DNA from 3 places in the Nostoc sp. EspVER01 genome. Region 1 is predicted to be linked to each of the others. Evidence: predicted binding sites of a transcription regulator. Region 1 holds the regulator's gene; each other region holds the start of a gene.
The links. The regulator NtcA, encoded in region 1, controls nitrogen genes in cyanobacteria. The targets are predictions, from matches to a motif close to TNTGTANNNNNNNNTACANA.

Region 1 (4,168 bases):
ACAGGGATCTTGCTATGCGTAGTGTCTGCTAAATAAAAATGCAGCTACAGCAACTATTCTGGCTGTTGTTCAATATGTTTAAATCTTACTAATAACAGCGTGCAAATAATTTTTTAAGTACTAAAAATAATTTTTCCGTTGACTATTGCCACCAATTTTACTCTCAATGGCCCGGCTGTATAAGTATCCTCTGCTGCGATCGCTTTGATCTCCAAGAGTTGATTATACTGTCTTAATTGGCTGACAAAACGCAGAAAAGTCCCCTCTACTTGCACATTTTCGACAATTCCGGCATTACGGGCACGAAATTGGGAAGCAGAAATCAGTATTTCTAGCCGCTGCTGTAACTGATAAGATGTCATAGTCTTGGAATCAGCAGTAGTCGTGGCTAGCACCGCGCCTCCCGAAAAAACCAGTTGATTCTGGGCTGTATCGGCGAAAAATTCTATCTGCTTTTCTCCCCTGACGTAATTACCAGCAGAGAAAATTCGCACGACGTATTCTTTACCATCGCCAATCTGCTTGCTTAATTGATCAACTCTATCCTGGGTCACACGCAGTAATTCTACATTGGCAGGATTTGCACCAGGCTCACTTAATTCCAGGTTGGCGTTGCGATTCGCTTCTTGTAAAAGTTGTATCACGGCCTGACGAGCAGCAGCAGGTTGGGTAACACGAATTACAGCCGCGGACAGAACTTGACCACGAACTAAGGCTAGCTTACCCAGACGCAGGTCGCGGTAGGACTGATAATATTTTTCCAGCCTTGCAACTTCCTGTTCTAGTTGCTCCTGTTGTGCTTCCAACTCTTTGAGGCGAGATTCCCGCTTGGCAATCACTTGCTCTCGTGCTGCAACTTCTACATTCCGTTTTTGAATTAGTTGATCCAGTTGGGAAATTTTTTGATCGCGCGCTTCTATAGCTTCTTGACGGTTAGCAAGTTCGCGATCGCGTTTTTCAATTGCTGTTTTAGCTTCGTCAATGGCTTTTTTCGCTTCCGCATACAGTCTTTGACGTTCTGTCTTCAATAGTTCAACTGCCGCCTGTAGTTCCTTTCTCTGGTTATAAACACTTTGCAATTCAGCTATGGCTTTTTGGTATTGAGTTACAACTTGTCCTAGCTGACCTTGAGTGCGTTGGAGTTGAGTTTGAGTTTGGGCTTGTTGACTAATGGTGCGGTTTAACTGAGCTTGTGTTTGCCTTTGTTTGGCATTTGCCGCCTGCAAGGATTGATTAATTGCCTGCAAGTCCTGTTGTGCCTTTGCTTGGGCAATTCTTGCTTGGTTTAGCTCACCCTCTACCTGACTTTTCTGAGTTTCTGCGGTTTTTAACTGTTCCCGTTTCTGTCTGAGGTCTGTTTGAATATCTTCTAACTCAAAGACTCCTTTTCGCAAACCTTCGTCAGCAGCGAATAAAATCCCTAAAGTTGATGCTGAAATCAAACCACCAGTAAAAATTGTTACTAGTACCGCGGTGTTTTTCGGACGAAGCTTAAAAAGTGAGAGGCGGGCTTTGCCAACTCGTGTGCCGATGCGATCGCCCACGGTGGCAATTACGCCTCCCAGAATCAAAATTGCTGCGATGAGGATGTATCCGGTGGTCATCTTTAGCTACCGAAATCCTTCCAGATACAGCCTACTACTTTTAAGTATTCTCTGGAAAGAAGTGGAAATTGGCAATAGCTGAAATTATTCAATTTTAGATTTACCTCTAGCTATTAGTGTCATTTTTCAAAATAGAACACGCGCCTATTCCCCTTTCTCCAATTGTTTTTATGTGAACTGTCTACTTAAGGTAACAGGTTTATGCACAGTAATCTTCTTTTTGTGGATAGAAATCATCTTTTTCTCACGCAAATCTCCCAATAGCCTAGTAACGGTAACACGAGTTGAACCAATTGCCTCTGCGATCGCTTGATGAGATAATTTCAAATCAATAGTGATCCCATCTGCACAAGGAACGCCAAAATCCCGACAAAGAATTAACAAAAAACTCACCAACCTAGAACCCATATCTCGGTGGGCAAGAGTTTCAATCATCATCTCTGTTTGTAAAATGCGCGAAGACAGACCTCGCAGCATTAACATTGATAATTCTGGATTTTCCTTGAGTGCTTGTTCCACTTGTTCAATTGGTGCTGACAGTAATTCCGCAGGCGTAAATGCAACCGCATGGTAAAACCGATCCGACTTATTTCCTGTCAGCAATGACAATACACCAAAAACACTATTTTCCCGCAGCAACGCTACCGTTATTTCCTCTCCTGCCTCGTACACCCTGGAAAGTTTAACAGCACCTTTCAAAAGAAAATAAACTCGTTCGGCAGGATCGCCAGGAAAAAAGATCGTTTTATTGCGTTCAAACGTTTCCACAACTGGCGGAAACGCCCCGGTCGCCATCTGACGAAATACATTTGCTAGGGCTTTATCTTGTGTCACGATCATCTCCCTTCCCCTACCCAATGCCGGAAAAACAAAAACTGATTACCTAAGAATACACCCGAAAAATGAATAAAGCACCGTCAACCTTTCTGTACTTTCCTATACTCAAACTAATCTCTTCATAACTCTTTGTTTACAATGATACATAATTCTTGATCCTTTCAGCTACTAATTGTTGATAAGTAGTTCCAATAGCTGTATTCAAAAGGTTTTTTGAAGAACAAATAAAGATATCTTGAGAATATCTTTATAAAAAATCAAGATTTTTGTCACAGCAAACACCCTTATCAATATTCATTTTTGTCAATCCTGTATAAAACAAAGACTAAACGTGCCTCAGATTCTAGTATGCTCCTAATGATCGATCGCATTAACAATTTTTATGCTAAATCTGACTGGAAAAAATGCCCTTGTTACAGGTATTGCCAATAACCGCTCGATCGCCTGGGGCATCGCCCAACAACTGCACAAAGCTGGAGCAAACCTGGGCATTACCTACCTGCCGGATGAACGCGGCAAGATGGAGAAAAAAGTTGCGGAGTTGGTAGAACCTCTCAACCCCAGCTTGTTTCTTCCCTGTAATGTCCAAGATGAAGACCAAATTAAATCTACCTTTGAGACAATCCGCGAACAGTGGGGAAAGCTAGATATCCTCATCCATTGTCTAGCCTTTGCTAGCAAAGACGATTTAAGTGGAGATTTTAGCCAAACCTCTCGTTCTGGGTTCAACACCGCTTTAGAAATTAGTACCTACTCGCTGGTGCAGTTAAGTGGTGCAGCCAAACCTTTGATGACAGAGGGAGGTAGTATCGTCACCTTGACATATTTAGGCGGTGTCAGAGCAATCCCAAACTACAATGTTATGGGAGTTGCCAAAGCAGGGTTAGAAATGAGTGTGCGTTACCTAGCTGCTGAACTAGGGCCGCAAAATATTCGCGTGAATGCCATCTCCGCAGGCCCCATCCGTACCTTGGCATCTTCAGCAGTGGGTGGGATTTTAGATATGATTCATCATGTAGAAGAAGTAGCTCCCCTACGACGCACCGTCACTCAGTTAGAAGTGGGCAACGCTGCGGCTTTCTTGTGTAGTGATTTGTCCAGTGGAATTACCGGACAAATTCTCTATGTAGATGCAGGATATGAAATTATGGGAATGTGACGCGATAAAGTTAGGAGTTAGGAGTAAGAAAGTTAGGAGTGAGGAATGAGGAGTTAAGAGTTAAAAATTTATAACTCATAACTCATAGTTCTTAATTCCTAACTCATAACTCCTAACTCCTAACTCTTTCCACTCCCCATGCAAACAACCAATCGCCAAGTTAATTCAAACTACGATCGCCTAACCCAAACCCCTCGCATTGCCACTGTTCACCGCACCACTGGTGAAACTAATGTGCAAGTCACCATCAACCTGGATGGTAGAGGAACTTGTACAGCAGCAACAGGTATTCCGTTTTTGGATCACATGTTGCATCAAATTGCCTCCCACGGGCTGATTGATATAGATGTCCAAGCCAAGGGAGACTGGGAAATTGACGATCATCACACCAACGAAGATGTAGGCATTACTTTAGGGCAAGCTTTTAACCAAGCACTAGGCGACAGAAAAGGTATTGTCCGCTTTGGTAATTTTCTTGCACCGCTGGATGAAGCCTTAGTTCAGGTAGCGCTAGATTTTTCTGGACGGCCTCACCTCAGCTACGGCTTGCAAATTCCTACTCAGCGGG
Region 2 (4,168 bases), on a different contig from region 1:
GTGGGAGAATCTTCTGGCGCGATCGCTGCGGCAATACCACCTTGTGCCCAATCACTGGCGGATAAAGCAACGGTTTCTTTGGTAATCAAGCCAACTCGCAAGGATTCTGGCAGGCACAGCGCTGTGTATAGTCCAGCAGCACCAGCGCCGACTACTAAGACATCAAATTGGCTGGGAATATCTATCTGAGACAAGGTAATGGGTAGGGGGAGCAGGGGGCAGGGGAGCAGGGGAGCAGGGGGGCAGGGGAGCAGGGGGGCAAGGGAGACTATTTTATTTTGTCCCCCTTGTCCCCCTTGTCTTCCTCATCTCCCTAATTCCCCTTATCTCTAACAAAATATTCCCACTCCCTAGAATCAGGAGTGGGCTGCTATTTGCTACATTAACTGCAATTTCAGTTATCTGTAGATACCGTTGTTAAAGCGATCGTCTCCTTCATTGAAGGCAGGCTCTAAGTCTGTCACGGTGAATTTATCGAGGTTGGCTTGCAGGGTTTGTTTTTGGCGATCGCTCAATCCTGGAAGATCCAATACATCCTCTACCTTTTGGTAAGGAGCATTGGTGATGATTTTCTTAGCCAGGGTGGGATAAAGCCCTGGAAACTGTTGAAAAGCTCGGACGTTGGTATTATTCAAATCAATTTTTTTACCAAATTCCGTTCCTAGTTTAGCGTCTGCCCGATTCTGCCGCTCAATTGCCAGAACTGGGACTTGGGGAAAAGCAAAACTGTTGAAACTAGCAGCTTGGGCTATCTGAGTTGTTCCCAACCATCCCCAGCAACCAAGTAACAAGCTAAACACTGTTAATAAACGCGCCAATCCTTTCACGATTTTTCTACCTCTTTCCATCAAACAGAAATAAAAGTTTTAAGCTAACAACAGTCATTAGTCATTAGTCACTTGTACTGAGCGGAGCCGAAGTATTAGTCATACCCTGCGGGAAGCCGCTAATCCCTCTACGTGAGAGCGCCAAGGACAAAGGACAAAGGACATAAGACAAAAGCTGATAGCTTAGTCAACACAGCAGTCATCAGAAACTAATATACAGCGTATTAATATGCACAATATTTACCGTTACTGGGTTTGACTATACTTTTGGCAAAATTTTTATCCTGGAAAGAGTACTTGCATAGCTGCGATAGCGTTGCATCGACGATCCCGGCAGCATTCTCAGCTAGACGAAATCTTTTTGGGGTGGCTGATTCTACCTCTCAAGCAGAAACCAAACTTACGATTCCTAAGATCGAAAATCTTACCAAAAAAGACTTGATGCTGATGGATTTTTATGTAATATTTCTTAACTAATTAATCTTTTACAGCATCATTTTTGATGTTTCGTAGATTGGGCTGGGAAAAGTTTCAGTAAGAGAAGCCTACATGCTTATTGCAACATATAGTTGTGTCTTCTGCCTTCTTCACGCTGCGATCGCAGCTAACAAAAATAGGCTGTCTACTAAAATTGTACTCAAAACGGCTCCACCAAAGGCATACCAGTGTCTTTGATTTCGACCTAAAGCTGAAATTCCTACTGTTAATAGCACTACGGCAAGAATTATCGCCCAAGTTTGCCCCCAAGGTGCTTGTACTTGTATGAGAGCATTTTGTAAAATTTGCGGTACTAAATCTGCATCTACTCTCATGATTTGCCGCCAATAGGGCATCAAATCTACTATATAAAAATATACATCTGTTAAAACTGTACCTAGTAAAGAACCTAAATAAAACCAGTTACCTACCTTGCCCCAATTCTTCGCCAGACACCAGCAAGCAAACGGTAAACCGATAAATTCCACCGGTAGATGCCATAAAGGTTCCCAGCGTAACCAGCCCCAGTAAATCGCTCCTGCTAACCAACTCCAGCTAAACCCCAAGAGTAAATCGCCCCAGACGTAAGTTGCAGGACGTGACATCAAGGCAAAACTGAGCCACACCCAAAATCCTGTCAGCGCTAAACTCAGACTTGGTAGCGATCGCACTATTGGCGCTTCTATAAATACTGGGACTGTTACTAAAAACACCGCCGCCGCAAACACTAACCAAGTTTGTCGGGCAGAAGTAGATAAGGGTAGAGAGGGAGAAAGGGAAAGTGTAGATTCCAATTGTCTGATACCATTCTGCCCAGTATCAGCTAAATCCAACTCGGTATCAATAGAAGGGGTAGAAGCGCTGTAGGAAGACAGTGTATTATTAATCAATGTTTTTAATATTTGTTACTAAACTTTATCTTATTTAAGATATCACATTTTCAAATCCCCCCCTGGGGCATTGTAATTATACTGAAATTTCCACTAGCGCTGGTGCAAACCAAGCAAAACATTCTGCGCCAGACGAATCCATTAAAGTTCCACTATGTACACAACTGCTCTGTAGTTACTTGTAAATGAGGGACTACAGAGAGGTGAAAAGTTCAGATGCTATGAGTCTGCTAAATATTAAAGTTTGATGAATTTCTCAAATTGCGTTGACTTATTGAGGTGGGTGTAAGAACATAGTCAGCGTCTTCGATGATGTTTTTGATCGGTAAAATTGAGTTTTCTACAAGATTGGGTGCAATAGAGAGTATATAAAGCAACATCATCAGCTAAACAATGTTCATCACGATCTCTATAATACGAAAAAGGTATTAATTGTATATGGAGTTTATTCAAGCTTTTATTTTAGGTATTGTTCAAGGTATTACAGAGTTTTTGCCAATCAGTAGTACCGCACATCTTCTGATTTTTACCAAGCTATTTGGTTGGAAAGAACTAGGTTCTAAAGATTTTGTTGATGCAATTCAATTTGGCAGTGTTATAGCAATTGTAGGGTATTTTTGGTCGCTGATTTATAGTATTGTCAAAGGTGGAATCGAAGCACTAAAAACTAAAGACTGGCAACGCGAAGAATGGAAAATTCTTGTCGGTATTGTAGTCGGAACACTGCCTGCTTTAATTTTCGGTTTCCTTTTAAAAGATATTTTACCTGAGAGTGCATTAATTATTGGCATCATGTCAATTATTATGGCACTTTTACTAGCTTTGGCAGAAAAAATTGGTACTCGCAAGCGAGGTTTTGATTCATTGCAGATTCGGGATGGTATTTTAGTTGGATTGGGACAAACACTTGCTTTGATTCCGGGCGTTTCTCGTTCTGGCTCGACGTTAACGACTGCCTTATTTTTAGGATTAGAACGCGATACAGCAGCAAAATTCTCCTTTTTGTTAGGGTTTCCAACTCTTACCATTGCGACCCTGTATAAAAGCCTGAAAATCTTCAAGTTGTTTCAAGAACACCAGTTGCCAGATAACATTGTTGGACTGTTAATTGTCGGAATTATTTCAACCTTTATTTTTTCCTACCTATCAATTGCATTTTTGATCAAATACTTAGCAACCAAAAACACTTTGATTTTCGTATGGTATAGATTAGCATTCGGTAGTGCGATCTTACTAGCGATCGCAGCAGGTTGGAAAGGATAATAGTCATTAGTCATTAGTCCAAAGTAAATGACTAATGCCCAATACTTCTCTACGAGAGGCTACGCCAACGACTACGCTCAGTACAAGTGCCCAATGCCCCATTCCCCATGACTACCATTCATCCTGCCCGAATTACCAAGGTTCTTCCAGACTCAATAGCCGCAGAGATTGGTTTTGAAGCTGGGGATGCGATCGTTGCAATCAATGGTACACGTCCCCGCGACTTAATTGATTATCAGTTTTTGTGTGCTGATGAAGTCTTGGAACTAGAAGTTTTAGACGCTACTGGGAAAACTCATAGCCTGGAAATCGAAAAAGATTACGACCAAGACTTGGGGCTAGAATTTGAAACTGCCCTATTTGATGGCTTAATTCAGTGCAATAACCGCTGTCCTTTTTGCTTTATCGACCAACAGCCACCAGGTAAGCGCACCAGCTTGTACTTTAAAGACGACGATTACCGCCTAAGCTTTTTGTACGGCTCTTATCTTACCCTGACCAATTTGCCAGAAAGAGAATGGCAGCGAATTGAACAAATGCGCTTATCTCCGTTGTATATTTCTGTTCATGCTACGGAGCCGGAAGTTAGAATTAGACTCCTGAAAAATCCCCGTGCGGGACAAATCTTGCAGCAACTCAAGTGGTTTCAAAAAAGACGGCTACAAATTCATGCTCAAGTAGTTGTTTGCCCTGGTATAAATGATGGTGAAC
Region 3 (4,168 bases), on a different contig from region 1:
TCCGCGATAATGCCGTTCTCCAAGATGTTCTAAATCCTGGGGTGGAATGCCAGGCCCGTTATCACTAATAACTATTCCCTGAAAATGAGCTTTTTCTTGTCCCGCCTGAATCAAAATTTTGCCACCGGTGGGAGTGTATTTCAAAGCATTATCAATAATGTTAGTTAACACCTCTCGTAATGCTTTGACATTGGCACGTACTAAGGATGAATTCTGTTTAATTTCAGTTATTAGTTTTAGCTTTCGCTCTTGGGCGATCGCTTTGGCTGATATTAATAATGGTTCTAATATATCTGCTAGGGAGCAGTCAACTGCTTTATCTCCCGTTCCCGGCAATAATAGTGGCGGTTTAGCGTCTTTTTGGATAGTTGCTTCTACAAATACTTCATCTTCAGGCAGATGTAGTGGTGCTAAATCTGCCTCTGTCAAGTCAATTACTTGTTCAAATTGTTGCAGTAATTCTTTAAGGCGATCGCTTTCTCTGACAATACTATTTGCCACATCCCGGTTAGCGTCTGCTGGTCGTAGTCGTTTCAATAGCAGTTTGCCAAAAGTCCGTAACGCCGTTAATGGGTTACGAAACTGATGCAATAAATTATCCAGCAAATCCCGCTGTTTTTCTTGGAGAATTTGTTGCTCGCGCAACTGTTGCTCAAACCATGCTCGCCGCTGATCTAAAATACAAGCGATCGCTAATGTTTGCGCTATCCGTTGAATTTGATTTTGCTCGTGTTCATTCCATGCCCGATCTTTCCTGCGTGTCACTAGTAACCCCATCATCACACCCTCATAAATCAGAGGTAAAACAATTTGGTTGCCACTAAGTAAGTATTCCTCTTTAAGATCGGGTTGAGATGCATTTGGTATTTCAGACTCCCGTGACGAAGTTGGAGATTCTGAACCTGCTGTCAATAACCTTCCCTGATGATTGGGTAATATAAACGCATTTCCAACTTGAAGTTGCTTATATGCCGTCGCTTCAATAGTTTCCTCTCCTGGCGGCAATAATGCTGTTTCCGGGTAAATCACCACAGGAATTAGTTTGGCATCGCCAGAAGGAGTATCTACCAATTCTTGTGTTAGGTATACAATACTTAAAGTTGCTCCCAGCCCTTGGGTTAGTAGCGCTATTTGCTCTCGACACAGAGCAAGAAAATCGGAACTGGCAGACATTAACATTTTTTAGCTCTTGCTCAAGATTATAGATTTTGAGGCATGATGTAAGAGAGGATACTTAATTTTTACCTCACTCATTTAATAAAGCTTAACTAAAATTTTCAAAAGAGATGGTTTCTACTAGGGGATTATATTCTTAGGTGATTTTATTTTCTCGATGTTTCAAAGATATTAACTTTCTTATATTAAAAGGTTAAAAACTATTGATATTCTGAACTAGAACCTATATAATGACGACGGATTTTGTAGCTATCACTACAATCTATAGCTTGAAAGAGGAGGACAATAGATTGGCAAGGAGACGCAAAAGGAAGAGTCGTCGTCGTCAGGAAGGACGACGCATTTTGGAACACGTGCCTCAATATAGCATCGAAAGTGGCGAAGAAAAGCCTGTAACAGCAGCTAGAAGATTCATTCAAGCTGAAGGAATTTTGCCACCAGCGTTGCTACTTGTAAAGCGAAATGAACACACTACAGATCGTTATTTCTGGGCAGAAAAGGGACTGTTTGGTGCTCAATACGTAGAGGAAAACCATTTCTTGTTTCCTAGTTTGAGGGTGTTAGAACCTTCACCAGGTCAAGAACCTCTTGCTTTAGCTAGTCGGTGAACCATAGATGGTCATCTTGGGCATTGAGTGTGGCTCCTGACTATTATTAACTGGCAAAATTGCTAAGTTTATGCAAAATTTAATTTTTTTTTAGTTTGTAGCTGATTTGCCAGTAAATCTAGTCCAGGTAGTTGGAAATTGAACCTGTTTCAAACCACGCTAGATTGCATGGGTTGATACTAATTTGATGATGCAGAAGGGAGTGGGTATAGAGCCAAGCGCGTCTAAAAGGAAGAGTGAAGTTGCGCTCTTATGCCGTAAATGGTTAAAGTTTGCTCTGTCAATGAATTTAAGTTAATGAATTTAAATTTTTTCCCCACGACGTTGGTCATGGGGAAAACTGACAAAGCAGCAGTCTTGATTTTCTCCTGACTACTTTCCATTGCCTGCATAGTAGGTTAGGTCAGAAGTCTGCATATCATAGTTAAGAGATGGTCGCAAAAATCAACAATTATTTCCCAGGCTTGAGCTGTAGAGTCCTCTGCAACTCGCTGAGTTCATCTCGATGGGCGACTACAGTGATCTTACTTGAGGAGGTTTGTTCGCTCTGAGTTGTTTCTACTTTGAGCGACACCTTCTCAAGTCTTCCAGATTTTTTCCAATAAAATAGACCACTTAAAGGCGACAGCAGTACCATCGCCAGAACAAGGGTACTGAGGCTAGGAAAAAGCAGGTATGTAACCAGAGATAGACAAACAATCCCAGTCGCGGCCAGTAAAGTTAGAAATATAGCTAAGAACCAGCTGGGACGAACATTACCTTCAAAAATTACCTGATTTTGTTCTCGGTCTACCGCTGCCACTCGGTAAGACCGCGATCGAAAGTACTCTTTTAATTGAGACATTAAAACAGCTTCATCTTGCTCAGATACCAGTTGCGCTATTTCTATGCGGTCTTTAGTCGAGGCACGAATAAAGAAAAACAGCCCAACCGATAACAACAAGGTTAGCAGGAACGTAGAAGGCAGAATAGCAGTATCCATAACTAATTGTTAGTGTTTGACTGGAGGAGACTTATTCATTATCAATGATTCGTTACTTTTTCCTCCCGTTGATGTAGTCAAGCCATTGAAAAGCTAAATCCTGAGCTTGAACTTGCCATTCGGGAGAAACTTGGTACATCCGCCTGGGGCGCCCCCGTCCTTCAAGTTTCTTCCAATATCCAGTGATTGCCTTTTGGTCTTCCAGAAATTTGATTGCACTGTAAAGTACGGTATCTGAAAGCCGATAGACGGGATACTCAGTTTCTAATTGCTCAATTAACTCGGTTCCGTAGGATTCACCTTGTAATAAAACAGACAGTATGTAACAAACTGCTAGTTCCTGACAAAGGTAAGTTGGCGGAGGATTCTCAAAAAATTGATATATATCCTCAAGTTTCATGGTTAGGTGAATGGCTAAAAAAAATGCATTAGGGTAAATTCTATAATCCTTGTAGTCAGTATACAGTGCTACTACTACGTGAGTAATACATATAAAGCTACTTAGACTAGATATTCATTGCGTAAACATCAAACAATTACCCACGCCTGTGAAGTTGTGGGGCGAGTTTGCGAGTTTAAGGGGACAAAACAATGTACCCTCACTCAAGCTCGATACGGTGTGGTGAGGAGCGAACAGACAGTGAGAGAGTCACTATCTTGGTGCTAACTGATGCCGAGCTGCTTAGAACTGCTTAAGCAATAAAATGCCATCGAAGAAATTTTACAGGTAAAATGCTGTTTTGTCTGTAAAACTTAATAAACACTTTTTTTTACAGTGATTTTCCCAATGCAAATTCTAAAATCTTAAGCTAAGGGATATATTTGGGATCGAGCTGCTATGTCAGTGGACACACTTAAGCAGTAACCATTTCTGATTTCTTCGATCGCAGAATTTCTTGTCTTATTTGACAAGTGTAATAGTAAATTTATCAAAGAAGGCGCTAAACACTAGGGAAAGAAGACAGGAGAGGGGAGACGTAGGGAAAGAACTCTCCGTGTCCTCGCATCCCTTTATCCTCTTGTTCTCGCCTTCTTTTATCAAGCACCCAGCATATTAGCGATCGCTATGTCACAAACTCCCGATGCCCCATCATCTTCCTCAACTCTTAGGGCAATTGCCCAAACTTTTCGCCTTACAGGTTGGATTAGCTTTTGGATTCAGCTAGTACTAGGCGTTGTTTCTAGCATAATTGTGCTGCTGTTCGCCATCTTTAATCAAAGAACTGGCAGTCCTAGTAATAATCCTGGGACTGGCTTTGGCGTATTTTTAGCAATTTGTGGACTGGTTGTTTTGGGTGGGGGGATTTATTTAGCTTACCGTTACACTAGGATTGGCAAGCAATTGGAATCCTCCAATCCCAGCAACCGCCCTCGGAAAAGCGAGACTGTGCAAGTATTACGC

Region 2: RMX69_RS22395 (DUF3120 domain-containing protein) is a predicted target of NtcA. The motif match lies at 2,197-2,216, and genes of this name have one in related genera.
Region 3: RMX69_RS22250 (DUF3155 domain-containing protein) is a predicted target of NtcA. The motif match lies at 1,419-1,438, and genes of this name have one in related genera.

What each region holds. Positions count from the first base shown of each region.
Region 1 covers NZ_JAVRCS010000052.1:561-4,728, forward strand. Annotated here, with positions in the region: gene RMX69_RS27060 (DUF3084 domain-containing protein) at 114-1,604, opposite strand; gene ntcA (global nitrogen regulator NtcA) at 1,773-2,444, opposite strand; gene fabI (enoyl-ACP reductase FabI) at 2,824-3,600, shown strand; gene hisB (imidazoleglycerol-phosphate dehydratase HisB) at 3,739-4,168, shown strand, end outside.
Region 2 covers NZ_JAVRCS010000031.1:12,314-16,481, reverse strand. Annotated here, with positions in the region: gene nadB (L-aspartate oxidase) at 1-194, opposite strand, end outside; gene psbU (photosystem II complex extrinsic protein PsbU) at 399-827, opposite strand; gene RMX69_RS22395 (DUF3120 domain-containing protein) at 1,415-2,194, opposite strand; gene RMX69_RS22390 (undecaprenyl-diphosphate phosphatase) at 2,633-3,457, shown strand; gene RMX69_RS22385 (TIGR03279 family radical SAM protein) at 3,565-4,168, shown strand, end outside.
Region 3 covers NZ_JAVRCS010000030.1:49,159-53,326, forward strand. Annotated here, with positions in the region: gene RMX69_RS22245 (ATP-binding protein) at 1-1,179, opposite strand, end outside; gene RMX69_RS22250 (DUF3155 domain-containing protein) at 1,467-1,784, shown strand; gene RMX69_RS22255 (cofactor assembly of complex C subunit B) at 2,236-2,766, opposite strand; gene RMX69_RS22260 (PadR family transcriptional regulator) at 2,819-3,166, opposite strand; gene RMX69_RS22265 (DUF3611 family protein) at 3,833-4,168, shown strand, end outside.